Regions from separate parts of the Collimonas sp. genome, predicted to be linked through region 2. Evidence: predicted binding sites of a transcription regulator. Region 2 holds the regulator's gene; each other region holds the start of a gene.
The links. The regulator HrcA, encoded in region 2, represses chaperone genes, less so after heat shock. The targets are predictions, from matches to a motif close to TTAGCACTCNNNNNNNNNGAGTGCTAA.
Positions count from the first base shown of each region.

Region 1: a site for HrcA is predicted at 2,941-2,967, ahead of groES (co-chaperone GroES). Genes of this name have one in related genera too.
Region 3: a site for HrcA is predicted at 2,829-2,855, ahead of rpoH (RNA polymerase sigma factor RpoH). Genes of this name have one in related genera too.

Region 1 covers NZ_JBIIVN010000055.1:1,305-12,059, reverse strand. The annotation lists gene ACIQ0R_RS05930 (methionine ABC transporter ATP-binding protein) at 1-362, opposite strand, end outside; gene groL (chaperonin GroEL) at 783-2,426, opposite strand; gene groES (co-chaperone GroES) at 2,527-2,820, opposite strand; gene ACIQ0R_RS05915 (efflux transporter outer membrane subunit) at 3,955-5,061, shown strand; gene ACIQ0R_RS05910 (biotin/lipoyl-binding protein) at 5,124-5,600, shown strand; gene ACIQ0R_RS05905 (efflux RND transporter periplasmic adaptor subunit) at 5,601-6,332, shown strand; partial or broken gene ACIQ0R_RS05900 (efflux RND transporter permease subunit) at 6,346-9,371, shown strand; gene ACIQ0R_RS05895 (DUF1345 domain-containing protein) at 9,634-10,284, shown strand; partial or broken gene mgtA (magnesium-translocating P-type ATPase) at 10,452-10,755, opposite strand, start outside.
Region 2 covers NZ_JBIIVN010000018.1:2,714-13,468, reverse strand. The annotation lists gene ACIQ0R_RS02565 (MotA/TolQ/ExbB proton channel family protein) at 1-558, opposite strand, end outside; gene dapB (4-hydroxy-tetrahydrodipicolinate reductase) at 678-1,484, opposite strand; gene ACIQ0R_RS02555 (outer membrane protein assembly factor BamE) at 1,612-2,205, opposite strand; gene fur (ferric iron uptake transcriptional regulator) at 2,280-2,705, shown strand; gene hrcA (heat-inducible transcriptional repressor HrcA) at 2,795-3,817, opposite strand; gene ACIQ0R_RS02540 (HAD family hydrolase) at 3,907-4,656, opposite strand; gene ACIQ0R_RS02535 (NAD kinase) at 4,703-5,632, shown strand; gene recN (DNA repair protein RecN) at 5,789-7,459, shown strand; gene hemH (ferrochelatase) at 7,727-8,833, shown strand; gene grpE (nucleotide exchange factor GrpE) at 9,371-9,910, shown strand; gene dnaK (molecular chaperone DnaK) at 10,006-10,755, shown strand, end outside.
Region 3 covers NZ_JBIIVN010000010.1:17,027-27,781, forward strand. The annotation lists gene ACIQ0R_RS01535 (sensor histidine kinase) at 1-1,377, shown strand, start outside; gene ACIQ0R_RS01540 (response regulator) at 1,586-2,311, shown strand; gene ACIQ0R_RS01545 (GTPase) at 2,308-2,685, shown strand; gene rpoH (RNA polymerase sigma factor RpoH) at 2,927-3,826, shown strand; gene ACIQ0R_RS01555 (SCO family protein) at 3,963-4,595, opposite strand; gene cyoE (heme o synthase) at 4,604-5,488, opposite strand; gene ACIQ0R_RS01565 (heme A synthase) at 5,485-6,750, opposite strand; gene ACIQ0R_RS01570 (SCO family protein) at 6,758-7,309, opposite strand; gene ACIQ0R_RS01575 (SURF1 family protein) at 7,430-8,083, opposite strand; gene ACIQ0R_RS01580 (twin transmembrane helix small protein) at 8,205-8,405, shown strand; gene ACIQ0R_RS01585 (cytochrome c oxidase subunit 3) at 8,502-9,362, opposite strand; gene ACIQ0R_RS01590 (DUF2970 domain-containing protein) at 9,426-9,641, opposite strand; gene ACIQ0R_RS01595 (cytochrome c oxidase assembly protein) at 9,669-10,253, opposite strand; partial or broken gene ACIQ0R_RS01600 (cbb3-type cytochrome c oxidase subunit I) at 10,413-10,755, opposite strand, start outside.

The DNA.
Region 1 (10,755 bases), on a different contig from region 2:
ACTTTTTCTGCGATGGCGTTTTTCGACATGCCGGCCAGTTCCAGCGGCAACGCGATATTGTCGTAGACAGTGCGCGACGACAACAGGTTAAAGTGCTGGAAAATCATGCCGATTTCGCGCCGCGCCGCACGCAATTGCTCGGCGTTCAACGCTGTCATGTCCTTGCCGTCGACGATGATATTGCCGGAAGTAGGGCGGTTCAACAGGTTGAGGCTGCGCACCAGCGTACTCTTGCCAGCACCGCTACGGCCGATGATGCCGAAGATCTCGCCCTTGCGTATCGTCAGGTTGACGTTGCGGACCGCATCTACCGGACCGCGTGCGCCATTGAAGCGTTGGGTAACTGCTTTGATTTCTATCATTTCAGAATGAAAAAAGGCAGCTGATTGCATAAATTTCAACAATCTCGCCGCCGTTATGGTTTTTTTGCAGGTGCTTATTCTATAAGCCTTTGTTGTGCATGGGAAGGAATATTTGGACATGCTTTTATTACCTTTTTGCATATCAAATTACGTATCTGTTTTTAATCACAATTTGAGATTCACGTATCCACGTATTCACGTACGCAAGAATTAAACAGGGGCAGGGCATTAAGTGTTGCGGAGGCGTTGCCCGATCGCCAAAAATTCGACGCTGACCCTATTGAATGTTTCACCGATTGGCTCGACTGCGGAGACTTCTGGTTGCAGCGTAAAAAAGCCTGCGATGGTTATCCATCGCAGGCTTTTCGAAGCATGACAACAAATGCTTTGTCAGGACCGGAAGCTTCCGGTCCATGAACATTACATCATGCCGTCCATGCCGCCCATACCACCCATGCCGCCTGGCATGCCGCCAGTCGACTTGTCTTCTGGTAGTTCAGCGATCATCGCATCGGTAGTCAGGATCAGACCGGCAACCGAAGCGGCGTTTTGCAATGCCGAACGGGTAACCTTGGCTGGATCCAGAACGCCCAGTTCAACCAGGTCGCCGTAGGTGCCGTTGGCAGCGTTGTAACCGTAGTTACCCTTGCCAGCCAAGACTGCGTTGATCACAACCGATGGCTCGTCGCCAGCGTTGAATACGATTTGACGCAGAGGCTCTTCGATCGCGCGCAGCACGATCTTGATACCGGCTTCCTGGTCGGCGTTGTCGCCTTTCAGATCCTTGACGTTAGCACGTGCGCGCAGGAATGCTACGCCGCCGCCGGGCACAACGCCTTCTTCCACTGCTGCACGGGTAGCGTGCAGAGCGTCTTCAACGCGTGCTTTCTTTTCTTTCATTTCAACTTCAGTTGCAGCACCAACGCGGATCAGCGCAACGCCGCCGGCCAGCTTGGCAACGCGTTCTTGCAGTTTTTCACGGTCGTAGTCCGAAGTTGCTTCTTCGATCTGCGCACGGATTTGCTTGACGCGTGCTTCGATAGTGATGGCTTCGCCAGCACCGTCGATGATGGTGGTGTTTTCCTTGCTGATTTCGATACGCTTGGCTTGGCCCAGTTCAGCCAGAGTGGCTTTTTCCAGAGTCAGGCCGACTTCTTCAGCGATCACTTGGCCGCCGGTCAGAATAGCGATGTCTTCCAGCATGGCTTTACGACGGTCGCCAAAGCCTGGAGCCTTGACCGCTGCGGTCTTCAGGATGCCGCGGATGTTGTTGACAACCAGAGTAGCCAGTGCTTCGCCTTCGACGTCTTCTGCAATGATCAGCAGTGGACGGCCGGCCTTGGCGACTTGTTCCAGGATGGGCAGCAGGTCACGGATGTTCGATACTTTCTTGTCGAACAACAGGACGAACGGGTTTTCCAGAGCAACAACTTGCTTTTCCTGGTTGTTGATGAAGTATGGCGACAGATAGCCACGGTCGAATTGCATACCTTCGACGATGTCCAGTTCGTTTTCCAACGACTTGCCATCTTCAACAGTGATCACGCCTTCCTTGCCGACCTTATCCATTGCCTTGGCAATGATTTCACCGATATCGGTGTCGGAGTTAGCGGAGATCGAACCAACCTGGGCGATTTCCTTGCTAGTGGTGGTTGGCTTCGACAGCGTCTTGATTTCAGAAACGATGGCGACAACAGCTTTGTCGATACCGCGCTTCAGATCGGTTGGGTTGAAACCGGCGGCAACGTACTTGAAGCCTTCGCGAACGATAGCTTGCGCCAGCACGGTAGCGGTAGTAGTACCGTCACCGGTGTTGTCGGAAGTCTTGGAAGCGACTTCTTTCACCAGCTGCGCGCCCATGTTCTCCAGCTTGTCTTTCAGTTCGATTTCCTTAGCAACCGAAACCCCGTCCTTGGTCACGGTTGGCGCGCCGAAGCTACGCTCCAGAACCACGTTACGGCCCTTAGGACCCAGGGTTACCTTGACTGCGTTAGTCAGGATGTTGACGCCGTTGACGATCTTGGCGCGTGCATCATCACCGAAAATTACTTGTTTTGCTGCCATGTTTTATTCTCCTGAATACGTTGAATTCAATTGTGTAGTGTACGGAGCTGATCGGAAGCGCTGGGCGCCGGCCAATCAGAGAATTCCGGTTTGACCGGAATTACTTGCCTTCGACTACGGCAAACAGGTCTTCTTCGCGCATCACCAGCAGCTCATTGCCGTCGATCTTGACAGCCTGGCCCGAGTACTTGCCGAACAGAACGCGATCACCAACCTTGACGGCCAGAGCACGGATATTGCCGTTTTCCAGAATCTTGCCGTTACCTACGGCCAGAACTTCACCTTGATCTGGTTTTTCGGCAGCCGCTTCCGGCAGCACGATACCCGATGCAGTTTTAGTTTCTTGGTCGAGACGCTTGACGATGACGCGGTCGTGCAAAGGACGAAGATTCATATGTGACTCCTTTAGATTCAACAGGTTATTTGTATTTGCGGCAACATCGCAGCAAAGCACCACTGTCTTGCTTTGCTATATATATGCGCCGCACAGTCGCTAGTAAGTTCGAGGAGATTGTTAGCACTCTCTCCTGACGAGTGCTAAGTATAGGGACGCTCTGTCGATTTTTCAAGCCGACATGCAAAACTAATTTAGCGCCGCTTGCCATCAGCGTTGATCAGACATTGAAATTGACGCCAGCGCAGACGCCCAATAGCTTGCCGGCAGTGCTCACGCCGATACCTCGGTTATTGTTGCCGCTACTGCTCTCGGCGGTGGCATCCGTTGCTCAATGCCCAATCCCCAATGCCCTCCCAATCTCCTCCACTTATCAAGCGTCGTGGCGAGCCTTTTTGCTTCTCTTTTTTTGTCGGCCTGGCGCAGCCACGTGGTGACTAAAAAGCGATGGAGCAAGTTATGATTCCCGTGTGGGAAGTTTTATATTTCTGGCGCAGCACTATTGTTAAAAGATAAATTTTCGTCATTTTTTAGCCTAAATCAGCTGCCGTCGTCTGCTGGCATTCCACCCCCGTTTTTTGTCAATTTATCCCACGCATGCTACAGGCCGTCGCAATTTCATGCCAAACGGCAATTTCTCGCATTACAGTGGCGACACGCACTTTAGCCGGCAATGATCGGCAGAGTGGGCGGCGGTGGGACAGGGGTTGGCAGGGTAAGTCATATACGGTCAAGAGCAACAGAAAATAGCGAATGGTAAATAGTAAATAAGGAAGCCGATTTGGGCGCTACAAAAAATCTAAATAATGAAGGGAGAAAGATGCGTGTACTGAAGATTCTCGGCAGCGTACCCCTGCTGTGCGCGATTGCCGGTTGTGTCGTTGGGCCCACCTATGAGGTACCCACGCCGGCAATCTCATCGAAAGCTGTGTTGCCAGAGTTCCAGAGCAACTTGCCGACACCTGCGGCAACCGATGCCGGCATGAGCGACCTGACGCGTTGGTGGTCGCAATTTGACGATCCTCTGGTGGCGGAGTTGGTAGCCGCCGTCGAGGCTAGTAATCCAACGCTGGCGCAGGCCTTGGCGCGCATTGCGCAAGCGCGCGCCAAGGCCGCTGCTGCCGGCAGCACTGTATATCCGACGCTGGCAGCGAATGCCAGCAGCGTAGCAGATCGTTCAGCGGTGAAGCCGCGTTTGTCGCCACCAGCAACAGCGCCACGTTCGACGCCAGTTGGGAACTCGATCTGTTCGGCGGCAAACGCAAAGCGATTGATGCCGCCGATGCGCGCCTGGTTGCCAGCAATGCCGCCTGGTACGGCACCCGGGTGTCGCTGGCGGCAGAGGTTGGCAGCACGCTGGTCAACTACCGCACTTGCGAAGCCAGCGCAGCGATGCTGGCACAAGATCTGACCTCGCGTGAGCAAACCGCACAACTGACCGCGCTCAAGATCAAGGCCGGGTTTACCGCACCGGCCGATGGCGCGCTGATCAACGCCTCGACCGCAGATGCCCGGCAAAAGCTGATCGTGCAACGCGCCGAATGCGATCTTCACGTCAAGGCGCTGGTGGCCCTGACCGATATCCCGGAACCGGCTTTGCGTGTCAGGCTCGGCGTCAGTAATCGCTTGCCGCAGCCGCGCAGCATCGGTGTCGACGGCATCCCGGCGCAGGCCATCTCGCAGCGTCCCGATATCGCCGTCGCTGAGCGCACTCTGGCTGCTGCCAGCGCCGAGATCAATGTGGCGCAGGCCGACCGTTATCCGAAGATTTCATTGATCGGCAGCATCGGCGTCGGCGGCTTGCGCTACGACGGCCAGAATAGCCGTTCCAACACCTGGTCGTTCGGTCCCTCTGTCAGCCTGCCGCTATTGGATGGCGGCCGCCGCCGAGCCGCGGTCGATCTGGCGCAGGCGCGCTATGACGAAGCATATGCCGCTTACCAGTTACAGGTGCGCGGCGCGGTGCGAGAAATCGAAGAGGCGCTGGCGCACCTGGATGCGGCGGCGCGACGCGAAGCCGATGCCGCTGAGGCGTCCCGTAATTATGAAAGCCACTATCGCGCCAACGACGACAAATTCAAGGCCGGCAGCGGCAGCCTGTTTGAACTGGAAGATGCTCGCCGTACTTTCCTGGCGGCCCAGCAAACGGTGATCAGCGTGCAGCGCGATCACGTCAATGCCTGGATCGCATTGTACAAAGCATTGGGGGAGGTTGGCAGCAAGACGCCAGTCTATCTGTAGTGCCTGTCGCGACATCTCCATCCGTTCGTTCGTAATACCAGACAAGCAAAAAGACTATTTTTATGAAAAAGCCATCTAAAAAACAGGCAGCATCGGTCGGGGCCATCGTTGTATTGGGGGCGATCGGGGTGTGGGCCGTCACCGCGAATCACGCCAAGACAACAGACAAGAATATCGGCAGTGCCGATGCTAAACCGAAGGCGTCGCTGACCGTCACCACCACCACGCCGCAAAGCACGGACTGGCCGATATCGTTTACCGCCAACGGCAGCATCGCGGCCTGGCAAGAGGCAATCGTCGGCAGCGAACTGGGCGGGATCCGGTTAGCGGAAGTGCGCGTCAATGTCGGCGATGTCGTCAAGCGCGGCCAGGTGCTGGCGCGCTTCACTGACGAAAGCGTCGCCGCGCAAGTGGCGCAACAGAAAGCCGCGGTCGAGGAGGCGCGCGCCGCCTTGGCAGAGGCGCAATCGAACGCCGAGCGTGCGCGGACATTAGCCAACAGCGGCGCGTTAAGCGCGCAGCAGAGCGCACAATATTAGATTGCCGAACGCAGCACCAAGGCACGTTTGATGTCGGCCCAGGCCAGTCTGGATATGCAGCAGATCCGCTTGCGTCAGACCCAGGTGGTCGCGCCCGACGACGGCGTGATTTCTTCGCGCACTGCAACCGTGGGTGCGGTGGCGTCGCAAGGGCAGGAGCTGTTTCGGTTGATTCGCCAGAATCGCCTGGAGTGGCGCGCTGAAGTGAATGCCGCCGATCTGCAGCAGATCAAGCCCGGGCAGGCAGTTAAATTGCATGTCACCAACGGTGTCACGGTGGCGGGCAAGGTTCGCATGATCGCGCCGACAGCCGATCCGCTGACCCGTAACGCGCTGGTCTATGCCGATCTGCCAGCGCCAGGCAACGCCCATGCCGGCATGTTTGGCACCGGCGAATTCTTGCTGGGACACGCTGAGGCATTGACTCTGCCGCAGAGCGCGGTGGTGATGCGTGACGGTTTCAGCTACGTGTATCAGCTTGGCAAGGACGATAAAGTCACGCAAACCAAAATTACCCTGGGCCGCCGTATCGGTGGCCGCATTGAAGTGACCAACGGTGCCAGCCGCATCACCAAGGATATGACGCTGGTCGCGCAGGGGGCCGGATTCCTGGCCGATGGTGATACCGTAAGCGTCGCGCCTGCCGCAGCGGCGAAACCGGAAACCGCGCCCGCAGCCCAACCGGCAGCCAAGCCAGCCGTGGCCAGCGCCGCGCCGCTGGTGATGAAGTAAGCGAGAGGCCGCCATGAATTTTTCCGCTCTTTCGATCAAGCATCCGGTCCCGGCCATTCTGCTGTTCGTCATGCTCACCGTCTTGGGCCTGAAGAGTTTCAAAAGCATGAAAGTGCAGGACGCTCCCGATATCGAATTTCCGTTCATTACGGTGACCACCAGCTTGCCCGGGGCCTCACCGTCGCAACTCGAAACCGAGGTTGCTCGCAAGATTGAAAATTCGGTCGCCAGCATTACCGATATCCGCCACATTTGCACCACCATCAATGATGGTGTGGTCGATACCACCATCGAATTCCGCCTGGAGAAGGATTTGCAGGAGGCGATGGACGATGTGCACGACGCCGTCAACCGCATCCGCAGCGATTTACCGGTGGATGTGCGCGATCCGGTGTATTCCAAGGCCACCACTTCTGGCCAGCCAATCCTCACCTATACGGTCAAGTCGGATCAACTCGATGAAGAAGCATTGTCCTGGTTTGTCGACAATACGGTTTCTAAGTCCTTGTTGTCGGTTCCTGGGGTTGGCCGGATATCGCGTATTGGCGGCGTCAACCGCGAGGTATTGGTAGAGCTCGATCCGGTGCGGATGGCGGCGCTGAATGTTTCGGCAGCGGATATTTCGCGCCAGTTGCAGCGCGTGCAGCAGGAGTCGCCGGGCGGCAAGGCCGATATCAGCGGTGCGCGCCAGTCGGTGCGCACCATCGGCACCGTCGGCAACGTGGCTGAAGTCGCGGCATTGCAAATGGCCTTGCCGGATGGTCACATCATTCGTCTCGATCAGGTCGCCAAGGTGTCCGACGGCATCGGCGAACGCACGGCGATTACGCTACTTGACGGCAAGCCGGTAGTCGGTTTTGACATCACGCGCAGCAAGGGGGTCAGCGAACTCACGGTGGCCCAGGCAGTGCGCAAAGCGATTGGCGAACTGACTCAAAAAGAGAAGCATGTAAAGATCGAGGAGGCGTTCAACGACGTTGACGCGGTGCAGGAGAATTACCAAGGTTCGATGTCGCTATTGTACGAGGGGGGGCACTGCTGGCGGTGCTGGTAGTCTGGGTGTTCCTGCGCGACTGGCGCGCCACGCTGGTGGCCGCTGCGGCGCTGCCGTTATCCATCATCCCGACCTTCCTGGTGATGGATTTCCTCGGCTTCTCGCTTAACGGTGTCACCTTGCTGTCGCTGGCGCTGGTGATCGGAATACTGGTTGACGATGCGATTGTCGAAATCGAGAACATCGTGCGCCATCTGCGCATGGGAAAAAGCGCCTATCAAGCCGCGCTGGAAGCCGCCGATGAAATTGGCTTGGCGGTAGTTGCCACCACTTTCACGCTGGTCGCAGTGTTTCTGCCGACGGCATTCATGAGTGGCATCGTCGGCAAATACTTCAAGCAGTTTGGCTGGACCGCCGCCATCGCCGTGACGGCATCGCTGGTGGTTGCGCGGTTACTGACGCCGATGATGGCAGCTTATCTGCTGAAGCCAATTGTTCATGCAAAAAAAGACAGCCGCCTGATGCATGGTTATCTGGCGATTGCGTCCTGGTGCTTGCATCATCGGGTGAAAACGATGGCGATGGCGGCCGTCTTTTTTGCCGCTTCGCTGGCCATGATTCCATTCCTGTCTACCGGCTTTATCCCGCCGGGTGACCGCGGCCAGACGCAGGTTTCGCTGGAACTGCCGCCAGGCAGCGTGCTGGCCGACACCGAGGCAAGCGCCGAGCAGGCACGGCGTCTGATCATGCAAAACAAAGACGTTGAACACGTCTACAGCGCCATCGGTGGCGACGAAGCGCGGCGTTCTAAATTGACTGTCCTGCTGAAAGACCGGCCGCAGCGCAAACGTAGCCAGACCGAGGTGGATACCGCATTACGCGAAGCGCTCAGCCAATTGCCCGGGGTGCGGGTGACGGTGGGCGCCGGCGGCAATGGCGAAGAATTGCAGCTGCTGCTGTCCGGTGACAATCCGCAAGCACTGACCGCAGTGACGCAAGCCGTGGAGCGTGAGATTCGCACGATTCCGGGCCTGGGCAACATCATCTCCAGCATTAGTCTGGTGCGGCCGGAAATCATTGTGACGCCGAATTTCGCTAAAGCTGCTGATCTTGGCGTGACGGCCTCTGCCATCGGTGAAACCCTGCGGGTGGCAACTGCCGGCGATTACAATCAATCGTTGGCCAAGCTTAATCTGCCGGAACGTCAGATACCGATCAGGGTGCGCCTGCTGGAAACGGCACGCCAGGACATCAGCGTGCTGGAACGTCTGTCGGTGCCAGGCAAGAAGGGTAATGTGCCGTTGAACTCCGTGGCCGATATCCGCTTCGACAGTGGCCCGGCGCGTATCGACCGCATTGACTGCAACCGCCGCGTCATCATCCACGTCGAACTGAACGGCCATGAACTGGGCGAGGTGCTAGCCAAGGTCAACCAGTTGCCAAACCTGAAAAACCTGCCGCCGAACGTCAAGCGCGGCGCGCTGGGCGATGCCGAGGTGATGAAGGAACTATTCTCAGGTTTCGGCCTGGCGATGCTGACCGGCGTGCTGTGCGTCTACATGGTGCTGGTGTTGCTGTTCAAGGGCTTCCTGCAACCGGTGACGATTCTGGCAGCGCTGCCGTTGTCGATCGGCAGGGCTTTCGCAGCGCTGTTGATCACCCGCAATTCGTTTTCGATGCCATCGCTGATCGGCTTGCTAATGCTGATGGGGATTGCGGTCAAGAATTCGATTCTGTTGGTTGAATACGCCATCGTCGCCCGCCGCGATCACGGCCTGAACCGCTTCGAAGCCTTGATGGACGCCTGCCACAAGCGCGCCCAGCCGATTGCGATTGGCTGGGGAGCAGACAGCAGTTTCCGCGGGCCGATGGCGATTGCTGTGATAGGCGGGCTGGTGACTTCGACTTTCCTGAGCTTGCTGGTGATTCCGGTGGTGTTCACGTGTGTGGACGACTTGCTGGTATGGACATCGAATAAGTTCAAGAAGAAGCATGTTGCGGCGGCGCATCCCGTTGCGGCCGAGTTGAAGCCATCCGAGGCATAAGTGTGCTGTGCTGTCATGCCGTTCGGTGAAAATCGAACGGCATTTTTATTGGCAAGCAGCAGGGTGGGGTAACCGCCACGCGGAATGCGGCATATGCGATACGTCCGACGCATCCGATATTTTTATCGCCTGCAACGTCATGGCATCGTGCAACACGAAATGCCATAGTTGTCATATGCTAGCGCATGGAAAACCCGCATAACGGCTTTTCTGCGGCCGCGCCCGGCAATCGGTATCGCAGTCAACCAAGGACACCCTAACCATGCGCATAAGTCGTCTTGTGTTTCATACTCATCCGCGTCTGATGATTGGGCTGCTGATGGGCTTGGCAGCTTGGCTCATTTTCCCGATAGGCTCCCATCTGACCCGCGCGCTGATCGGCTGGAATGCCGGCGTATGGTCCTACCTGGTCATGCTGTGGTGGATGATGAGCCGCGCCAATTGCACGCAGGTCAAATTGCGTGCCGCCGTGGAGGATGAGAACGACACCACGATCCTGATCCTGATCTGCATCGCTGCGGTCTCCAGCATCGGCGCTGTGGTGCTCGGATTAACGCAGGCAAAAGACTTCTTGCCGGGGTCAAAAGAGCTGCGTTATTTGTTCACCGGGATGACGGTGCTGGGTTCCTGGTTCTTGCTCGGCACCATCTTCGCGCTGCACTATGCGCGGCTGTTCTATGCCTGCACAATCGATAAGTTGCCGCTGCGTTTTCCTGACGACGAGAAGAATCCCGATTACTGGGATTTTTTGTATTTCTCTTTCACCATGGCTGTCGCGGTACAGACCTCCGATGTCAGCATCATGACGCGGCCGATGCGCAAGATCGTGCTGATGCAATCGGTACTGACCTTTCTTTTCAATTCCGCGATTCTGGGTTTGTTGATCAATATCGCTGCCGGTCTTGTCGCTTAAAGATTGTTCTGCCGGCCGGTAGTCGTAAAAAAAGCCAATCGATGACGATTGGCTTTTTTATTACGCTGGCGGAAGCCTCGATTCGGAGATGCGCTCCCGTTGTATCGCTAGCGCGGCTGGGTTACTGCCAGTGCCAGTGCCAGTGCCGGTGCCGGTGCCAGTGCCAGTTATTGCCAGCCATAGCGGCGGGCATACCAGCCCTTCATGGTTTGCGTCAGCACTGCATACGCCATCAGGATCAGTAGCAGCCACGGGAAGTACGTCAGCGGCAGCGCCTGTAACTTGAAGTAATGCGCCAGCGGCGACATCGGCAGCAGGATACCGACCAGCATGATGATGATGGTCATGCTCAGCAAGGCCCACGACGCACGGCTCTGGAAGAATGGAATCTTGCGGGTACGGATCATGTGCACGATCAGGGTTTGCGACAGCAAGCCTTCGATGAACCAGCCGGACTGGAACAGGGTTTGA
Region 2 (10,755 bases):
GCCCAGCGCCGTCATGATCAGCGCCTCGCCCACCGGACCTGCCACTTTATCGATTTGAATGGTGCCACTGCTGGAAACTGCTTCCAGCGCATGATAAATGCCCCAGACTGTACCGAACAAACCGACGAACGGTGCGGTCGAGCCTACCGATGCCAGCAGGGTCAGGCCGCTTTCCAGGCGCGAGGAAACGCGGTTGATTTCGCGGCGCAGCGTACGCGTGATCAGTTCTCCCGGATCGGATGCTGCATTCAGCGATGCCGCCGCTGTGCCGGGGGCGGGCGGCTTGATGGAGGCCGCATCGGCGGCCTGGCTGGCCAGTGGCGAATACACATTTTCAGTATCGAAAGGCTTGATGCCGGCGATTGCAACTTCCAGCGTCGAGGCTTGCCAGAAATCGTCGAGCGCCGCCGCGCTGCGGCGAATTCGCCAGGAACTCCAGGTTTTGGACAGGATATAAAACCAGCTGACTATTGACATCAGCACCAGCACGTAAGCTACCGAGTGAGAAACCGCGTCAGTTTGCGCCCAATAGCGCGCCAGCCCGAGAGATTGATCCATGTCGTCGATCCGAGAAAAGTGTTCATTGCAAAACCAGCATCAGCGTGCGGCAAGCTACTTGCTGGCGCCTGTCCGCACGCGCTTTGAGTCAATTGTGCCGCTTCAGGTTCATCGGCATTTCAGCGCAAGCCCAGCACATCCTGCATGTCGAACAAGCCGCTGCTCTTGTCGCGCAGGAACCGCGCCGCGTGCAGACTGCCGTGAGCGTAAGTGACGCGGCTGGAGGACTTGTGCGTGATTTCAATCCGTTCGCCGATGCCGGCAAACAGGACGGTGTGATCGCCGACGATATCGCCGCCGCGAATAGCGGCAAAGCCGATCGATGAGGGGTCGCGTTCGTCGGTCACGCCTTCGCGCGCGTAGACCGCCACATCGTCGAGCTTGCGGCCCTGCGCGTTGGCAATGACTTCGCCCATCATTAAGGCCGTACCGGATGGCGCATCGACCTTGTGGCGGTGATGCGCTTCAATGATTTCGATATCGTAACCGTGCGAGAAACTCTTGGCGGCAAGCTCCAGCAGCTTCATCGTAACGTTGACGCCGACACTCATGTTGGGCGCAAACACAATCACAGTTTTTTGGGCCGCAGCGGCAATCGCCGCCTTGCCGGCGTCGTCGAAACCAGTGGTGCCGATGATCATCTTGATGCCGTGGGCAGCACAGTATTGAAGATGCTTCAGCGTTCCTTCCGGGCGCGTGAAATCGATCAGGTAGGCGGCATCGGCCAGGCCTTTGGCCAGGTCGGATTCGATCAGGACGTTGGCCGGCTGGCCGAGAAACGCGGCGGCATCGCTACCCAGCTCGGGTGCGTCCGGCACGCCGAGCGCACCGGTCAGCACTGCATCATCGGCGTTCTGTATGGCTTCCACCAGCATGCGCCCCATGCGCCCCGAAGCACCTGCAACGGCAATTTTCATCTGAGTCATTATTAAATTGACGATCTGTACGTTTATTGAGTCTTTTAGTCTGCTAGCTTGCCAGTGCATTGCGGGCAGTCAGACCCACCGCACTGTAGCGATGTCTGAATTCTGTCGCGCAAACCACAACAACCAATCAGTTTTTCGAAGGTGTGGGCGCTGCCGGCACCGCCGGGGCAATCTCGACATTCTTGACGCTCTTCTTGGCTTCCGCAGCGCCGCCGGAAATCCGCGCCAGGTAGTCAGCCTCGGTCGGCAGATTGCCACCTTCGATCCGGCTTAGCAGATTGCCATTGAAGAATGCGGTCACTTTACTGGAGGTGATTTCGCCATTGCCTTTTTGCAGGCGGAACACGTAATCCCAGCGATCCGCATGGAAAATGTCCGTCAGCAGCGGCGTCCCCAACGCAAAGCGTACTTGGTCACGGGTCATGCCTTCTTTAACCTGTGCCAGCATTTCTTTGGAAACAAAGTTTCCTTGCTGGATATCGATGCGATATGGCGAGAAAATGCCCAGGAAGCGGCGGTGCTTGACGGTTTGGACGCCGCTGCCATCGTCTGTGCTGACAGGTGTTGCCGCCAAAGCAGCGTCGCCACCGGCGGCCGTACCGGAGTTGGCCGCAGAGCTGTCGATCAAAGGGTTTTTCGAGGCGCAGCCGGCCAAGGCGGCCATCAAGACAACTGCAACTGTCAAAGCGGAGGTACGAGCGGGGGAGAGCAACATTCGCATAAGGATCTCAATTGATTGAGCAACTGTGCTAAAACGCTATATGATAAAGCAGATCATCCATTTGTGGCCAAAACATGCCGAACAATCCATCTGAACTGAAAGCCAGCGGCCTCAAAGCCACATTACCACGACTGAAAATCCTGGAGATTTTCCAGAATAGTGAAGTGCGCCATCTGAGCGCTGAAGACGTATATAAAATTTTGCTAAAAGACAATCTCGATGTCGGTCTGGCAACTGTCTATCGGGTATTGACCCAATTCGAGCAAGCCGGACTGCTGCAGCGCAATCACTTTGAAACCGGCAAGGCCGTGTTCGAGCTTAACGAAGGCTCGCACCACGACCATCTGGTTTGCCTGGATTGCGGTCTGGTCGAAGAGTTTTACGACGAAGAAATTGAAAAACGCCAGAAAATCGTAGCCAAGGAGCATGGTTTCGACATTACCGACCACGCTTTGGCACTCTACGGGCGTTGCCGGGATTGCCGCAAGAAAAAGGCCTGAGCGCGCCTGCCATCTCTATCTGACTCTGCGCCAGCGGGTTTATCGCGGCGCGGTTTCTGCGCCAACCTTGTTTCATTAAACGACTGTCACTAACTGTGGCTCAGTGCGTTTGACAATAGTTTCGCAGTGATATTGACAATGGGAATCACCCGCTCGTAAGCCATGCGGGTGGGACCGATTACGCCCAGTGTGCCGACGACTTTGCCGTTGACTTCATATGGCGCGGTGACTACGCTCATTTCATTCATCGGCACCAGTTGCGACTCGCCGCCGATGAAAATCTGCACGCCGGTGGCTTTGCCGGAAATCTCAAGCAACTGCATCAGGCTGGTCTTTTGCTCAAACATATCGAACAGCTTGCGCAGCGAATCCATGTTGGAGGACAGGTCGGTCACGCTAAGCAGGTTGCGTTCGCCGGAAATCACCACTTCGTCGCTGTTGTCGGTCATGGCGTCGCTGCCGGCTTCAACTGCGGCTTGCATCAGCCAGGTCATATCGTCGCGCAGTTTGCGTAATTCGCCCTGCAGGCGCAAGCGAACATCGTCGATGCTGAGGCCGCCGTAATGCTGGTTGATGTAATTGGCCGCTTGCACCAATTGCGCCGGACTGTAATCGACATCAGTGAGCAGCAGGCGGTTCTGGACATCGCCGCTGGGACTGACGATCACCAGCAGGATGCGCTTTTCCGACAAACGCAGGAATTCGATCTGTTGGAATATCGATTCGCGTCGAGGCGTCAACACCACGCCGGCAAAGTGCGACAGCGAGGATAGTACCTGAGCCGCATTGGTAATGATTTTCTGTTGCGAATTCGGTTGCAGGCGCGTCTGCATTTGTGATTCCAGCGCGGTTTCGTCGATCGGCTCGACCGTCAGCAAGGTATCGACGAACATGCGGTAGCCGCGCGGTGTCGGCACCCGTCCGGCAGAGGTATGGGGGCTGGCGACGAAACCCATCTCTTCTAGGTCGGCCATGATGTTGCGGATGGTCGCTGGCGACAGTTCCAGGCCTGAAATTTTGGACAGGGCGCGCGAGCCCACAGGCTGGCCGTCGGCGATATATCGTTCGACCAGGGCTTTTAGCAGGGTTTGGGCGCGGGTATCTAGTTGCATATCAGTATTTTAGTGTACCAACGGGCAGTGTGGTGCTCGGGAAATGATAGAACGCCATAAGCTAGCTTGCCAATCGCTTATGGATGCACTTATACACTGTTTTTGCTGTCAGCCCTGGTTTGCTGCAGCCATGCCTCCAGCTGTTCCAGGTTGGTAAAGCTGGCTTGTGCTGTGATGCCGTCAGGCAGTACCCGGCTAAAACGGTTGATCCACACCGCCTGCAGCCCTGCTTGCTGGGCCCCGGCGACATCTAGCAGCGGATCGTCGCCGGCGTAGACGGTTTCCTCGGGGGCGACTTGCAAAGCGGCGCAGGCAGCATGAAAAATCGCCGGATCGGGCTTGGCCCGACCGAAGCTGCGGGCGGCGATCGAGGTCTGGAAATACTGCGCCAGACCAATCTTGCCGAGATCGGCGAAACCGTTCGACACCGTGCCTAACAGCACCTGCCGCTGTAGCCGCGCCAGCGCTGGCTGTACATCGGCGAATGGCGTGACGGCGTGGCGCGCTGCTGAAAATACCGCCATTGCAGCATCCACCTTGCGCGTGTCCTCACCGACGCTGTCAAATGCTGCGGTCAGTGCTGCGTGACGCAATTTCCACAGGCCGATTCTAAAAAGAGGGTTGGCAGCAGCAAGTTCCATGCGTCGTTGGCGCAGGCTGTCGATACTGCAATGGCGAGCGACGGCTGGTGCATTGCCGGCTAGCCAGTCAAACAACAATTGTTCGGCGCGCGCCATAACCGTGGCGATCGGCCAAAGCGTATCGTCGAGGTCGAACAGGACCGCCTTGATGGCAGGCGGTTTGCCGGACAGAGCCGGTGAATTATTCGGGCGGGGCATGTGCGTATCCTTCATGGCAAGCCTAAATTATGGTCTAATCGCCAGCATGCGGCCTATAAAATTACCTTCTCAGCAGAATTTGTCGGACCCTTCGCCAAAAACCATCGCGGTTGTCGGCAAGTACTTTGCCGCCGGCATTGCCGACTCGTTGACCGAAATCATCGGGTTTTTACAAAGTCGCGGTCATCATGTGGTGCTCGAAGCCGAGACTGCACAGAATGTTGACATGGACAGCATACCGGCGATGACGCCGGCGCAGATCGGCGAGCGGGCCGATGCCGCCATTATTGTCGGCGGCGACGGTACCATGCTGGGTATCGCTCGGCAGTTGGCGCCCTACGAGGTACCGTTGATCGGCATTAATCAGGGCCGGCTCGGATTCATTACCGATATTTCGCTGGAACGGATGCTGCCGGTGCTGGCCGATATGCTCGACGGTATGGTTGAATCGGAACGTCGCAGTCTGTTGCAGGCAGCGGTGATGCGTGACGATCAGCAGATTTTCAGCGCGCTGGCGTTCAACGATGTGGTGGTGTCGCGCGGCGCTGCTTCTGGCATGGTGGAGCTCATGGTCGAGGTGGATGGCCGCTTCATGTACAACCAGCGCTCCGACGGCCTGATCGTCGCAACCCCGACCGGCTCCACTGCGTACGCGTTGTCGGCTGGCGGCCCGTTGTTGCATCCGTCGTTGGGCGGCATGGTGTTGGTGCCGATTGCACCGCATGCGTTGTCGAACCGGCCGATCGTGATTCCCGACAGCAGCGAAATCGTGATTGAAATCGTCAACGGCCGCGATGTCAGCGTCAATTTTGATATGCAATCGCTGGCCAGCCTGCAGCACGGTGATCGCATACTTGTGCGGCGCTCCGAGCATACGATTACTTTCCTGCATCCGGCCGGCTGGAGCTATTACGACACCTTGCGGCAAAAATTGCACTGGAACGAGCATCCTTCGGCAGAAGGAAAGCTGAAGTAAATTATTGCTGATTAAATTTGTTTGAATTTGTTTGAATAAAGATTAGGCCAATCGCACATAACCATTGATGCATGTTAATAAGAACGTCGCCGTTGGGCGTCTTCTTGTTTTACTCTCAATTCACATCCCCATTTTTTAAGCCATTCTCAGACTCCCATGCTGCGCACACTTTCCATCCGCGATTTTGTCATTGTCGATGCCATTGAGCTTGAGTTCGCCGCCGGCTTTACCGTTTTTACCGGCGAAACCGGCGCCGGCAAATCGATCCTGATTGATGCGCTGGCGCTGGCGCTGGGCGGCCGCGCTGATGCCAGCGTGGTGCGCGAAGGTGCCGCCAAGGCTGATGTGATCGCGGAATTCGCGCTCGGTCACGGCACTGAAGATCAGGTCGACGCCTGGTTGCAGCGCAATGAATTCAGTGGCGACGAGCGTGTCATCCTGATGCGGCGGGTGATTGACAATGCCGGCCGCTCCAAGGCGTTCATCAACGGCGTGGCAGCGACCGCCGGGCAGTTGCGCGAACTGGGCGAGATGCTGGTCGACATTCACGGCCAGCATGCGCACCAGTCGCTGTTGAAGAGCGATGCGCAACGGATGCTGCTGGATGGCCAGGCCGGTTTGCAGGACGACTTGCTGGCGGTGGCTGCTGCCTTCAAAAGCTGGCGTTCGCTGGCGCGCCAGCGCGAGGAGTTCGAAATCAATGCCAAGAATGTGTTGCTCGAACGTGAACGGCTTGAATGGCAGGTCGGCGAGCTGGAAAAGCTGGCAGTCAAGCCCGGTGAATGGGACGAGATTACCAACGAACACAGCCGACTGTCGCATGCCGCCAGCCTGATCGAGGGCGCGCAGGAGGCGCTCAACGTGATTTCCGACAACGATGCAGACGACACGCCGCCGATGCTATCGCAGTTGTCGGCGCTGAATCAGAAAATTGGCAAGCTGGTCGATGTCGACAGCAGCTTGAAGCCGGTACTGGAAGCGCTGGAGCCGGCGCGCATTCAGTTGCAGGAAGCGGTCTACGCGCTTAACGATTACCTGAGCCGGGTCGAGCTCGATCCGGCGCGCCTGCACCAAGTGGAAACTCGGATGGAGGCGATTCACTTAGCCGGCCGTAAATTCCGTCTGGCGCCGGACGAACTGCCGCAGGAGCTGGAATCGTTGTCGATACAATTACGGCAACTGGCTAACACCAGCGATCTCGATGCCATGCGGGCGCAAGAAGAAAAATTGAAATCGGCCCATTTGACGCTTGCGCAAAAGCTGTCGAAGGCGCGCTCTAAGGCTGCTGGCGCGCTGAGTGCCGCGGTGACGGCGGCTATGCAGGATCTGAGTATGAGCGGCGGTCGTTTTGCGGTGGCGCTGAATCCGTGCGAGCCGGCCAGTTATGGGGTTGAGCAAGTCGAATTCCTGGTCGCCGGCCATGCCGGCGTGGCACCTCGTGCCTTGGCGAAAGTCGCATCCGGTGGTGAACTGGCGCGGATTGCGCTGGCGATTTCGGTGATCACATCAAGTTCGACTGCAACGCCGACCCTGATTTTCGATGAGGTCGACAGCGGCATCGGCGGCGGTGTTGCGGAAGTGGTTGGGCGGTTGCTAAAGCGGCTTGGGCAGGATCGTCAGGTGTTGTGCGTGACACACTTGCCGCAGGTAGCGAGTCAGGCCAATCAGCACTTCCAGGTTAGCAAGCAAAGCCAGGGTAACAAAACGGTGTCGGCGATCGATGGCCTCGATGCCAAGAGCCGGGTTGAAGAAATCGCCCGTATGCTCGGCGGTTTGGAAATTACTGCAACGACGCGCAAGCATGCACGTGAATTGTTGGCATTGTAAGCCTTGGAAAAAGACCTTAACCGCGCTCGAGCGCGGCGAATTACGCAATTCGCCTCTGGCCCACCTGATCAGGCAACCAGGTTAAACGGTCAAGAGAAGCGCTATGACCGGCAGCATGGGCTGGCCTTTGGCGCACGCGTTACAAATTGCAAGAGCATGCGTCATGCGTCATGAGATGGCGCCTGCTCCTGATTACTGGTGCGTGGCGCGCATCCCCCATTTAAAATATCGCGGTTTTGATCGCACTCTAACTTCCCGGAAACTCACATGGCATTTCGCAAAGAACCGCAATTCACGCACGGCACCGTTGCCAAAACGGCAGTAGTGCTGGTCAATCTGGGCACTCCCGATGCCCCCACTACCAAGGCGGTACGCCGTTATCTGAAGCAGTTTCTGTCCGATCTGCGGGTGGTGGAAATCCCGCGGGCGATCTGGTGGGCGATTTTGCATGGGGTTATTCTGCCGTTCCGCTCCAGCAAGTCGGCGCACAAATACGCGTCAATCTGGACCAACGAAGGTTCTCCGCTCAAAGTCCATACCGACAAGCAAGCCACTTTGCTGCGTGGCTATCTCGGGCAGCGCGGCCATCAGGTCAAAGTGGCGTTTGCGATGCGTTACGGCAGTCCGTCGATTGCCGACGTGCTGGATCAGTTGAAGGCCGATGGGTGCGAGCGCATCCTTATTCTGCCTGCCTATCCGCAATATTCCGCGACCACCACGGCCTCTATCTACGACGCCGTATTTGCCCACTACGCACAAGTACGCAACGTGCCGGAACTGCGCCTGATCAAGCACTATCATGATCACGATGAATATATACAGGCCCTCAAAGAGTCGGTACAGGCGTATTGGGCAATGCACGGGATGCCGGACAAGCTGGTCATGAGCTTCCACGGCGTGCCCAAGCGCACGTTGATGCTTGGCGATCCATATCATTGCGAATGCTATAAAACAGCGCGCTTGCTGGCGCAGCAACTGGGATTGGGACCGGAGCAATACCAAGTGACTTTCCAGTCGCGCTTTGGCAAAGCAGAATGGCTGCAGCCCTATACTGCCCCGACCCTGCAAAAAATGGCTAAGCAGGGTGTCAAGCGTGTCGATGTGATGTGTCCCGGATTCACTAGCGATTGCCTGGAAACTCTGGAAGAGATTGCAATCGAGGCCAAGCAAGACTTTCTCGGGGCCGGCGGCAAGGAGTTTCATTTCATCCCCTGTCTGAACCAGTCCCAGGCCTGGATTTCTGCCATGGCAACTCTGGTGGAGGAGCACATGATCGGTTGGCCGACTCATCTGACCAGTACTGAGCGGGCTGAACTGCAACAGCAAGCCGATGTATCCAAGCAGTGCGCCGAACGCCTTGGTGCTGCCCAATAACACAAATCAAAGCAGGCTCATCATAATGCGGGCGCAGGAAGCAGAAATGTTGAGGCAGATGCGCGACGTTGTTGACGCGCATCTGCAATCATCGCCCGGCTTGTCGTCGGGCGCTCAGGTGAGAAGGCTGTCGTTATGATAATGTCGCCGGTTTGGCAAGACATCAGCATAAAAATTAATAGAGCGCGACCAGTTGCGAATAACTGATCCAGCTGGCAGCCAGCACGATATACACAACCAGAAATGCGGAAATCAACGGTAATTTCACGATATTCCCCTTTCATTGGCTTGGTTTGTTACGCGTTTTCGTGCGACGCGGAATACCCCATTTTAGCATAGTTCCGATGGCGCGTTGCAGCAAACCTGTAACTGGTAAATCTTGTTTCAAGTTGTTGCTGAAAATTGGTCTCGGCGATAGCTTCTGCGCCGCTTTTGCCGAAATCCGCGCGGCCGTCGTTTCTAACCCTTGAAAAAGTAGGGGCATAGCCTCATTTGGCTGTGCATACCGATTAAGTTATTGATTGTTGGAGATTTTGAATGGAAGACATGGAAAATCAGAGCGGACAAGCGCAAACCGAAAAAAATGTTGTTGCTGAAGATGCAACGGTAGTCGCCGAATCGGCACTGGAAATCCAGTTGTCCGAAGCGCAAGCCAAGATCGCCGAAATGCAGGATGCTTTCCTGCGGGCCAAGGCTGAGGCCGAGAACATCCGTCGTCGCGCCCAGGAGGATATCGCTCGTGCCCACAAATTTGCGATTGAAGGCTTTGCCGAAGCATTGGTGCCGGTGAAGGATAATCTTGAGATGGCCTTGAAAATCGAAACGCCGCCGGTCGGGTCGCTGAAGGAAGGCGTCGAAATGACGCTCAAGCAACTCTCTTCGGCTTTCGAAAAAAACCTTTTACTAGAAATCTCGCCGCAGGTCGGGGAGAAACTCGATCCAATGAAACACCAGGCAATCTCGACCATTCCTGCTGAACAGGATGCCAATACCGTGGTGACGGTACTGCAGAAGGGATACACCATTGCTGACCGACTGCTGCGTCCGGCTCTGGTTGTTGTTGCGCAAGGAAAATAACAAAAAATCGCTTGGCGAGCGCTTGAAAGCGCTGTTTTTCTCCTTATATTCAGACCATCAAAACATTAATCAGATTTCAGTAAAGGATAGATACCATGGGTAAAATTATTGGCATTGACTTGGGTACCACCAATTCTTGCGTTTCTATTATCGAAGGCGGCCAGCCTAAAGTGATCGAAAACTCCGAAGGTGCGCGTACTACGCCATCCATCATCGCTTATCAAGAAGACGGCGAAATCCTGGTTGGTGCCCCGGCTAAGCGCCAGGCAGTCACCAATCCGAAGAACACGCTGTACGCAACCAAGCGTCTGATCGGCCGCAAGTTCGACGAAAAAGAAGTGCAAAAAGACATCGCTCTGATGTCTTACCAGATTCTCAAAGCTGAAAACGGCGATGCATGGGTCGGTGTCCGCGATCAAAAACTGGCGCCGCCGCAGATCTCCGCTGAAGTATTGCGCAAGATGAAGAAGACTGCCGAAGACTACCTCGGTGAAGAAGTCACCGAAGCCGTCATCACGGTGCCAGCATACTTCAACGACGCACAGCGCCAAGCCACCAAGGATGCCGGCCGTATCGCCGGTCTGGACGTCAAGCGCATCATCAACGAGCCGACTGCGGCGGCGCTGGCCTTCGGCCTGGACAAGGCAGAAAAGGGCGATCGTAAGATAGCCGTGTACGACCTCGGCGGCGGTACTTTCGATGTGTCGATCATTGAAATCGCTGACGTCGATGGCGAAAAGCAATTTGAAGTGTTGTCTACCAACGGCGATACATTCCTCGGCGGTGAAGACTTCGATCAACGCATCATTGACTACATCCTGGACGAGTTCAAGAAGATCAACGGC
Region 3 (10,755 bases), on a different contig from region 2:
GTGTTCGGCGCAATCGCCAGCGCTTTTCTGATCGCCACCGATCTCGCCAAACCACTGCTGCTGCTGGCAGAAGGCACCAAGGCCGTTGCCGAAGGCAATCTGTCGCCGCGACCGATCGTCGCCACCTCGGACGAATTGGGCACGCTGACCCAATCCTTCAATCTGATGACGCGGCAATTGTACGAAGCGCGCGCCTCGGTTGAAAAAAACCGCAATGAACTGGAAAACGCCAAGGCCTATCTGGAATCTGTGCTGGCCAACATGTCCGCTGGCGTGATGGTGCTGGACGGCGACTTCCGGCTAGTCACCAGCAACCAGTCGGTAGCACGCATACTGCAATACGATTTTTCACCACATATAGGACAGCCGCTCAACATCATTGACGGCCTGGGGCATTTCGCTGAAGTCATCACCAATGCGTTCTCGGAACAGAATGCACAGTTCGCGACAGGTAAAATTGGCCCCGAACTGCTGCACTGGCAACAGCAGATAGAAATTCCACGACGGGTCGATAGCGGCGCCAGCAGCGATGCCGACGACATCACGCTACTGGCGCGCGGATCGCGTCTGCCGGTAGAAAATCGCGCCGGCTATGTGGTGGTGTTCGACGATATTTCCAACGTCATCTCCGGCCAGCGCTCAATCGCCTGGGGCGAAGTAGCGCGCCGCCTGGCTCACGAGATCAAGAATCCGTTAACGCCGATACAGTTATCCGCCGAACGCCTGCAGATGAAGCTGGAAGACAAGCTGATGCCTCAGGACGCAGCCATCCTGAAGAAAAGCACCGGCACCATCGTCAATCAGGTAGCCGCCATGAAACGCATGGTCGACGATTTCCGCGACTACGCCAAGACCCCTCCGGCCGTGCTGGCTGAACTTGATTTGAACGTGCTGGTGGCGGAAATTCTGCATCTCTATCTGGCCGGTGACGAGCGCGACATGATCCATGCATCGCTGGCGCAGGATTTGCCGCAAATCATGGGCGATGCCACTCAACTGCGCCAGGTCATTCACAATCTTTTGCAAAATGCCCAAGACGCCGTGATGGACCGCAGCGACGATCCGACCCCGCCTCGCATCGACGTCGTCACCGAGCGTGTCAGCTTCCAAAGTTCTGATGGCCTGTCGCGCACCGCGGTACGTCTGTCAATTACCGATAACGGCTCTGGATTCGCGCCGAAAATTCTGGCGCGAGCGTTCGAACCGTACATCACATCGAAACCGCGCGGTACTGGTCTGGGGCTACCGATGGTGAAAAAAATTATCGACGAACACGGCGGCCGCATCGATCTGCAGAATCGAGGCGACACAAAGGGCGCAAAAATCCTGATTTTGCTGTTAAAGTTAGCCTCGAATCAGGGCTCGTCAATTATTTAATTTGGTTTTGACTCATAACAGCTGCACATTGGGAGGCGACTGAGATAGCATATATTCAGCCCGCGGCAAAAAACCAACAAACATTGCGCGAACGTTGATAAGGCAGCCTGCGACAGGTTCATCGAGGCTACTGCAAATAAGATAACAAGACTATCCGAACAGTTTACATAGTGGGATTTAAGGCAACAGGAAATGGGAAGGCTACCGCATGGCTAACATCCTAGTCGTTGATGACGAAATGGGAATTCGGGAATTGCTCTCGGAAATTTTAGGTGATGAAGGACACGTCGTAACCGCTGCCGAAAATGCGCAACAAGCTCGCGAATTTCGTCAGGGCGGCGTCCCCGATCTGGTGCTGCTCGATATCTGGATGCCAGACACCGATGGCGTAACGTTGCTCAAGGAATGGCAACGCGATGGACTGCTGACCATGCCTGTCATCATGATGTCAGGCCACGCCACCATCGATACGGCAGTGGAAGCAACGCGTATTGGGGCTTTGAATTTTCTGGAAAAACCGATTGCACTGCAAAAATTATTGAAAGCAGTTCAACAAGGCTTGGCACAGGGGCCTAAAGGCGGCCGGATGGCGACGCTGTATCCGCAACCGGTCGCGACCGCCAATGACTTGAATGAAGTCGTCGCGACGGCCGGCATGTATAGCGGCGGCCCGGCCCTATCCGAGCCGACCCACCTGACCACTGCGCCGTCGGTCGCTGCGACATCCGAGAATCTGTTCTCTTCGTCGTTCGGACTACCGCTGCGCGAAGCCCGAGATGCGTTCGAGCGCGTCTATTTCGAGTACCACCTGATCCGAGAAAGCGGCAGCATGACACGCGTGGCGGAGAAAACCGGGTTGGAACGAACTCACCTGTACCGCAAACTAAAACAGCTGGGCGTCGATCCTGGCAAGTTGTCCAAGAAGGGCGGATGACACTGACCACGCTGATTAGTGGCGCGCAAAGCAACATCCGTGAAGCAACTATCCGCGCTGCGATCGAGGCCGACATTGCCGCCCAAGGGTTCCTGCAAACGACAGCACTTATCCTGGAAGGCTTGTCGGACGGCAAGTTTGAGTCCGCCATGCCACCCGGCCTCGACATCAAACGCATCGCCCCCGGCTGTTTTTGCTGCATCGGCAACCTGACTCTGCGCGTTACCCTGAATCGTATCCTGCGCAAAGCGCCGAACCGGCTCTATATTAGTATTGCAGACAGCGCACATCTGCCGCAAATCCGCAGCTTTCTCAGCCGCGCGCCCTACGACACACTGCTTGCACTAACAACCGACCTGAGTTGCACGAGATAGCCAGTTGTCGCTGCGAATGAACGAAATTTCCTCTCCACAGAGCGCAACTTTCGCCGGATTTGCTCGGCTAACAGCCCAGCTATAAACAATCAAAAAAATACTACCAATAGTAAAAACCTATATTTCATACTTAAGAATTTCTATTAGCACTCTATAATAGGGAGTGCTAATATAATCCAGATCAAATGTCTGATCGTTGATCTACCGGCTGCAGCAAGGAGCCGGACAGCAAGGAGAAAGAATGAAAAATCCGTCAGTCAGCACCGCTTTAATGCCAACCGAATCACATGCCTTGGCGCTCGGCTTTTCCGGCACGCTCGGCAACATCGACGCCTATATCTCGGCCGTCAACCGGTTGCCGATGTTGACACACGATGAAGAAATTTCCCTCGCAAAACAACTACGCGACAAAAACGATCTCGGCGCCGCCCAGAAACTGGTGCTCTCGCATCTGCGCCTGGTGGTATCCATCGCGCGCGGGTATCTGGGCTACGGCTTGCCGCATGCCGACCTGATCCAGGAAGGCAATATCGGCCTGATGAAAGCAGTCAAGCGCTTCGATCCGGACCAGGGTGTCCGACTGGTGTCATACGCGATGCACTGGATCAAGGCAGAGATGCACGAATACATCCTGAAGAACTGGCGTCTGGTGAAAGTGGCCACCACCAAGGCGCAGCGTAAGCTGTTCTTCAATCTTCGCAGCCACAAGGAAGGTCTGGACGCGATGACGCCAACCCAGGTGGAGGCGCTAGCGAAGACGCTCAACGTCAAGCGCGAAGAAGTCGTCGAGATGGAAACCCGCCTGACCGGCCGCGACATCGCTCTGGATGCCCCGACCGACGACGATGACGACAAGTTCGCACCGATTGCCTACCTGTCGTCGGAACTGCAGGAACCAACCAAGGTGCTGGAAGCGCAGCAATACGACCGCATGCAGTCGGAAGGTCTGGAGTCGGCGCTGAGCAAGCTGGATGACCGCTCGCGCCGTATCGTCGAGGCACGCTGGCTGGCCAACGATGACGGCTCCGGCGCCACCTTACACGAACTGGCCGATGAGTTCGGCGTCTCCGCCGAGCGCATCCGCCAAATCGAAGCGGTTGCCCTGAAGAAAATGAAAGGATCGCTGGCAGCATTTACCTGACCGTTCTGGCGCCATGTTGGAGCAACAAAAATAAAGGCAGCCGAGGCTGCCTTTATTCATTGCGCGTTGTTCGTTGTTTATGATTCATAGCGGCCGGCAATACAACTGGGCAAGCTCGGCAATCCATCCCGGTACGTCACGATAGTAGCAATTTCAAGTCATGCGCAATCGGATCCGGCCCTTGCCCGTGCCTGATGAACAGACGGATGTGACCTTCGGGATCGAACACATAGCTGCCTGCGGTATGGTCCATGCTGTAACTGCCGGGCGTCTTGCCTGGTACTTTTTGATAGAACACGCGAAATTCCTTGGCCACCTTTTCAGTTGCTGCCTGATCGCCATACAGGCCGACGAAACTCGGATCGAAAGCCGGTACATACTTGGACAACAACTCCTGCGTATCGCGCTGCGGATCGACCGTCACGAACAGAACTTGCACCTTGCTCGCCAACAGCCCCAGTTCCTTCATCACGTTCGCCATCTCGGCCATGGTGGTCGGGCAAACGTCTGGACATTGGGTGTAGCCGAAAAACACCACGACTGCCTTGCCCTTGTAATCGGCCAGCGTACGCGGCTTGCCGGTATGGTCGATGAGTGCAAAATCGCGGGCGTAGCCAAGGCCGGTGACATCCGTATTGATAAACTCGCTCTTGGCTGGAGAGAGCGTCATTTCCTGGCTGCCAGCGCCTGACTTGTCGCCGCAAGCGACCAAAGACAAGGCCAGCAGCAAGCCCGCTAGAACGCAGATGACTGGTTTGACTCGCTTCATGTCAGCTTTCAGAACTTGAGATAGTGGTCGATCAGCAACGCGGTAAACAGCAGCGACAGGTAGATGATCGAATAAGCAAACGTCTTACGCGCAATCAGATCGGTGTAGTGGCGGTAAATCTGCCATGCGTACCACAAGAAAATGATGCCAAGAACTGCCGCGCTGGCGAGGTAGATCAGGCCGCTCATGCCGACTGCGAACGGCAGCATGGTCGTGGTTACCAGCGCAATCGTGTAAAGCCAGACCTGAAACTGGGTAAATGCCATACCGTGCGTAATCGGCAGCATCGGCAAGCCGGACTTTGCGTAATCGTCGCGACGATACATGGCTAGCGCCCAGAAGTGCGGCGGGGTCCAGACAAAAATGATCAGCACCAGAATCCAGGCTTGCATCGGCACATCGTTGGCGACCGCAGCCCAGCCGAGAGCCGGCGGCATGGCACCGGCGAGGCCGCCGATGACAATATTCTGCGGTGTCGCCGGTTTCAGGATGATCGTATAAATGATGGCATAGCCGACAAAGGTGGCGAAGGTCAGCCACATGGTCAGCGGATTGACGAAGTTGTACAGCACCCACATGCCGAGACCGCCTATCACGCCAGAAAAGACCAGGGTCTGACTGACGGTAATTTCGCCACGCGCCATCGGCCGCCTTGCAGTACGCGCCATACGCGAATCGATTTCGCGCTCGACCAGGCAATTGACGGCAAATGCGGCGCCGGCCAGCAGCCAGATGCCGATCGTGGCAGACACCACGCGTTGCCAATTGGGCAATTCCGGCGTGGACAGGAACATGCCGATCACCGCGCAAAACACCGCAAGCTGGGTTACTCGCGGCTTGGTCAGAGCCCAATACTGGGCCATTCGATTCGGAGGGGCGGTCAAAGCGGTCATAGGTGCGGGTTGAGGCGATCAGCAATTACTGGTTGGCTTGCCGCTGCCGGGGCCAAGCGTGATCCCTGGGCAAGTCTAGCCTTGTAGTTTAACATGACCAGCAATACCAGCAGCAGCGCCGCGCCGCCATTGTGGACCACCGCTATCGCCAATGGCCAGTTAAAGTAAATCGTCGCCAGGCCGGTCGCGAACTGCAAGCCAATCACAATGAATAACCAGCGCCCTATATTCTGCAAGCCGACCGTGCGTCGGGCTTTTGATGCCAGCCAGACGATGAAAGCTAACACGACGAAGGCAAAACTGCGATGCGTCCAATGAATTGCCGTCAGCGCCTGCAAGCTCAGGAAATCGCCGTCGGCCGTGAGACCCAGATGCCGCCATAGTGTGAAGCCGTTGGAGAAATCCATCTGCGGCACGATTGCACCGTGACACAACGGAAAATCAGTACACGCGAGAGCCGCATAGTTGGTGCTCACCCAGCCACCCAGCGCGATCTGCATCACCAGCAGCGCCAAGCCGATCATGGCTGGCTTAACCAGCCTGGCAGCGGCTGCGGCTACCGGCACGTGGTCGTTCTGACGGGCGCCAAGCCAGGTCATAGTCGCCAGCAAACTCAGGCCGAGCAGCAGATGGATGGCGACAATCACGGGCTGCAATTTCTGCGTCACGGTCCAGGCGCCGAAAGCGCCTTGCACGCAGACTAATAAAAATAGAAACGTTGGCAGCCACGGTGAATACCTCGCTCTCAAACCCGCGTCATTCGCGCGCGAGGGTGCATCCGGGTTGCTGCGAAGTTGGGATTGCTGCGTGCGCGGGAATGACGGGGTCGCCAATGACGGGGTCGCCACTGTCCCAGCCGGATTACGCCGGGTTCGCTTGAACCAGTTAATCCAGGCAATCGCCATCAAGGCAATGATCAGCACCCCTACCCCCATCGCAAAATAACGATGGGTCATTTCGATCCAGGCCTTCATCACAGTGACCGGGCCGGTCGGCATGGCCTCCTGCGCAGCGCTGATATGCGCGTGCGCCTGCAGCGGATTGGAGTGGCCATAACATCCCGGCCAGTCGGGGCAGCCGAGACCTGAATCGGTCAACCGGATGAACGCACCGAACATGATCAGATCGAAAGTCAGGAACAACGTCACCCAGACCAGCTTGCGGTATTTGTTGGTGTCGCTGGAAACCCAGACCACGCAGAGCGCCATCACGGCAACCAGCACGCCCATACTGCCCAATTGAATTAACATCGGTGTAGTCATGGTTGCCTCATCCAATGGCCGAAGCGCGCAGCAGCCTGGACAAATCTTTCTTGACCAGATTGGGATCTGCGTGCTTGGGGAAACGCATCATGAGGTTGCCGCGCGGGTCGATCAGGTAGATGTGATCGGCGGCGGTGGTGCCGGCTTCGGTCGGCAGCCAGGCCTTTAGCAGCGCCGGCTTGACGCGGAGCAGCCGGGTGCCGTCATATTCGCGCATCACGATGGTTTGCAACGGCTGCTCGTCGGTGATCAGCCAGACCCGTTCGATGCGCTCCATTTCCTTGCCCTGCATCAGCCGCAGTTGGCGCATATCGAGTAATTTTTCCTGACACGCCTTCTCGCAATCGCTGCCGTCGACCTGCACCATCAGCCATTTGCCCTTGTAGGCATCGAGCGTGAGCGGTGTGCCGTCGAGCGCAGTGCTGCCGAGATCGGGAATCGGATAACTGCGCGGGTCAATCAGCGCGCCGTAGTTGGTGCGGCTTTGCGGCTTGATCACGTAATAGGTGAAATAGGAGGCGATCAACGGCGCCGCACATACCGCGATGACGGCGAACAGCTTCCAGCGGCCGGCGCGACGCCGCTGACTGGCGGCCGCAGCGCCGTTGCTCGCCGTGCTGTCAGTAGAACTAAGGGCGGGCTGATTGGTTGCTATTTTTTGTTCCACTTCTGAATCCTGTCACAACAAAAAAATAAGGGCCATTGCTGCCAGCGCGTACCACTGAAATGCGTAGCCGCGATGTCTTTCGATGCCGAGCGAAGGTTTGGGCCAGTCGCGCAACAGATGATCTTCCGCGTTACTGGTCTGCTCGATGACAAAAGGCTGCAGCTTGAGCTTGCTGGCGGCAGCGAGTTCGGTGATGCCGAGATTCTGCAGAATGGCGCCAGGCCGCAACGGCGCCGGGTCGCCCAACTGCAGGACATGGCCAAAATTACGTCGGACCAGACCTTCCAGCTGTATCGTCCCGGACGGCGTCAGATACGGCGACAACCTGCTGCGGTCAGACGGATCGCGCGGCAACCAGCCGCGCGCCACCAAGACAGCATCTTCCGATTCCGCTATTTTAAATGGCATCACGACATAGTACCCGGCGACGCCATTCAACGGCCGGTTATCGAGATAGACCGGCCAGGCAGAAATAAATTTACCGCGCGCGGCAAGATGCCGATATTCAAGATCATCTACCTGCAGCGGCGACGACGCGTGCAACGCCTGGTTGAAATCCAGCATTGGCTCAGATTGCATTTTTTGCAATTTTATTTCAATCAGCTGCTTCTGATCGCCTCGCCTGGTTTGCCATTGCGCCAGCGAGATGCCGAGCGAAACCAGCATCACGGTGGCGATGCATGGAATCAGGCGAAAACGGAATCTGCATCCGAATCTCCTCCGCAACCTCAATCTGATTGGCATTACAATACAACCTCACCTAGTTAGCGCTCATGCCGGCCATAAAATGAAAATCGTCGTCGCCGTCGCATTCTTCCTGATCATTGGCAGCCTGTTTTCAGCACTGCTGTTCCTGATGCGCGACAAGGGCAAGAGCAACCACACAGTACAGGCACTGACCATGCGCGTCGGCTTTTCAGTAGCCTTGTTCATCCTGTTGCTGGTCCTGCATAAACTGGGATATATCCAGCCGACCGGGCTGCACTGATAGCCAAGCTGGCGCAGTACGCTACTCACTGGTTGCAGTAAAAAAGGCCGCACCGAAGTGCGGCCTTTTTTACTGCGCGAAAATCCGCTCTCGTCACTACAGCCAATACACGACGACGTACAGAGCGAGCCAGACAACGTCGACAAAGTGCCAGTACCAGGCGGCGCCTTCAAACGCGAAATGGTGGTCCGGCGTGAAATGCCCCTTCAGCACGCGGTACAACACCACCGACAACATGATGGCACCTATGGTCACATGGAAACCGTGAAAGCCAGTCAACAGGAAGAAGGTCGAGCCGTACACACCGGAAGTCAATTTCAGGTTGAAATCAGTGTACGCCTCAATGTATTCAGCGGCCTGGAAACCCATGAAAGTTGCGCCTAGCACAATGGTTGCAAACAGCCAGAATGCGGTCTTGGCGCGCTGGCCGGCACGCAGCGCGTGGTGCGAAATCGTCAGGGTAACGCCGGACGCCAGCAGCAACACCGTGTTGATGGTTGGAATCGGGAACGGGCCCATCGTGTTGAATGGCTCCACCGTGCCTGCCGGACCGGCATTGCCCCAATGGGCGGAAAAATCAGGCCAGAGGATCTTGTTATCGAGATCACCCAACCATGGCACGGAGATGCTGCGCGCATAAAATAAGGCACCGAAAAATGCGGCGAAAAACATGACTTCGGAGAATATGAACCAGCTCATGCTCCAGCGGTACGAGGTATCGATGCGGCTGCCGTAGAGGCCGCCTTCCGATTCGCGGATGGCATCGCCGAACCATTTGTAGAGCACCGTCAGAAATGACAAGATGCCGAGCACGCATAGTTCCGGGCCCCACACCAGGCTGTTGACCGAGGCCGCAGCACCAGCCATCGTCGCCAACAGCGAAACGCCTCCGAGTACTGGCCATCTGGACGGGCCGGGGACGAAATAGTAAGGTGCATTGCCTTGTTGAGAACTCATATCCATCTCCCGATACAATTTTTAGATACCACTTTAATTGATCACTACATTCTGTGTTGCGCGTTAACTGGCGACCACCAGCTTCACTATCGTGATCAGAACCGCAATAAAAATCAAGGCGCTGAGTAGCCCGGCGATGATAACGTGCACTGGGTTCAGCCCCGCAGCATCGCTTTCATAATCCTTCTTTTTGCGCACGCCGAAAAATGACCAGAATACTGCTTTCATGGCGGCGCCGAATGACGCTTTACGGCGACTTGCATCCTTCAAATCCGACATGAGACTCCTCTGCCTGGCACAACCAGATTAACCTGCGGGCTTGTCCGGCTGACCTGCAATTTCAAAAAACGTGTAGGACAGCGTAATCAGTTTTACATCTTTAGGTAGCGCCGGATCGATATAAAACACCACCGGCATTTCCTTGGCCTGGTGCGGGCCCAAGGTCTGCTGGGTGAAACAAAAACATTCGACTTTCTTGAAAAACGCCGCCGCCTGCATCGGCGCATAGCTTGGGATCGCTTGCGCATCCATCTTGCGCGCCTGCCTGTTCACCACTTCATACACTACTGTGGTCATCTCACCCGGATGAACCTGCACGCTGCTGACGGTTGGCCGGAAGCGCCATGGGCCTTGCGAATTGGCGTCGAACTCCACTGTAATGGTGCGGCTCTTGTCGACCTGCGTATTGGTCGGCGCTGCCACCGTGCCATCCTTGGGCGTGAGGTAATTGACGCCGGTGATTTCGCAGATCTTCTTGTACACCGGCACCAGGCCGTAACCAAAACCGAACATCATGACGGCAATCACCATCAGCTTGCCCAGCATCTGCCAATTCAATTTTCTTGAATACGCCTTGACGCCATCCCGATCGTTATCCGCTGGCGTGTTCATCTATCTAAACCACAACATCTTGACGAAGATCGCAATGAAGAAACCCAAGGCCAGCAAGCCTACCAGCACGCCGGTACGCAGGTTATTCGGTTTTTTCTGCTGACTCATGATGGCTACCCATGCGGAATTGGCCAGCGGCGGCAGTTGCCGCCGCTTCCATTATTTAAAGACTGGCGGTGTTTCGAATGTGTGGAAAGGCGCCGGACTAGGAACTGTCCACTCCAACCCTTCAGCACCTTCCCATGGCTTGTCGGCTGCTTTCTTGCCGCCCTTGATCAATGGAATCACCACGAAGAACAGGAAGTAGACCTGCGTCAGGCCAAAGCCAAAGGCGCCGATCGATGCCACCATGTTGAAATCGGTGAACTGCGCCGGGTAATCGGCATAGCGGCGCGGCATGCCGGCCAGGCCGAGGAAGTGCATCGGGAAGAAAGTGACGTTGAACCAGATCAGCGAATTCCAGAAGTGAATCTTGCCACGGGTTTCGTTGTACATGAAACCG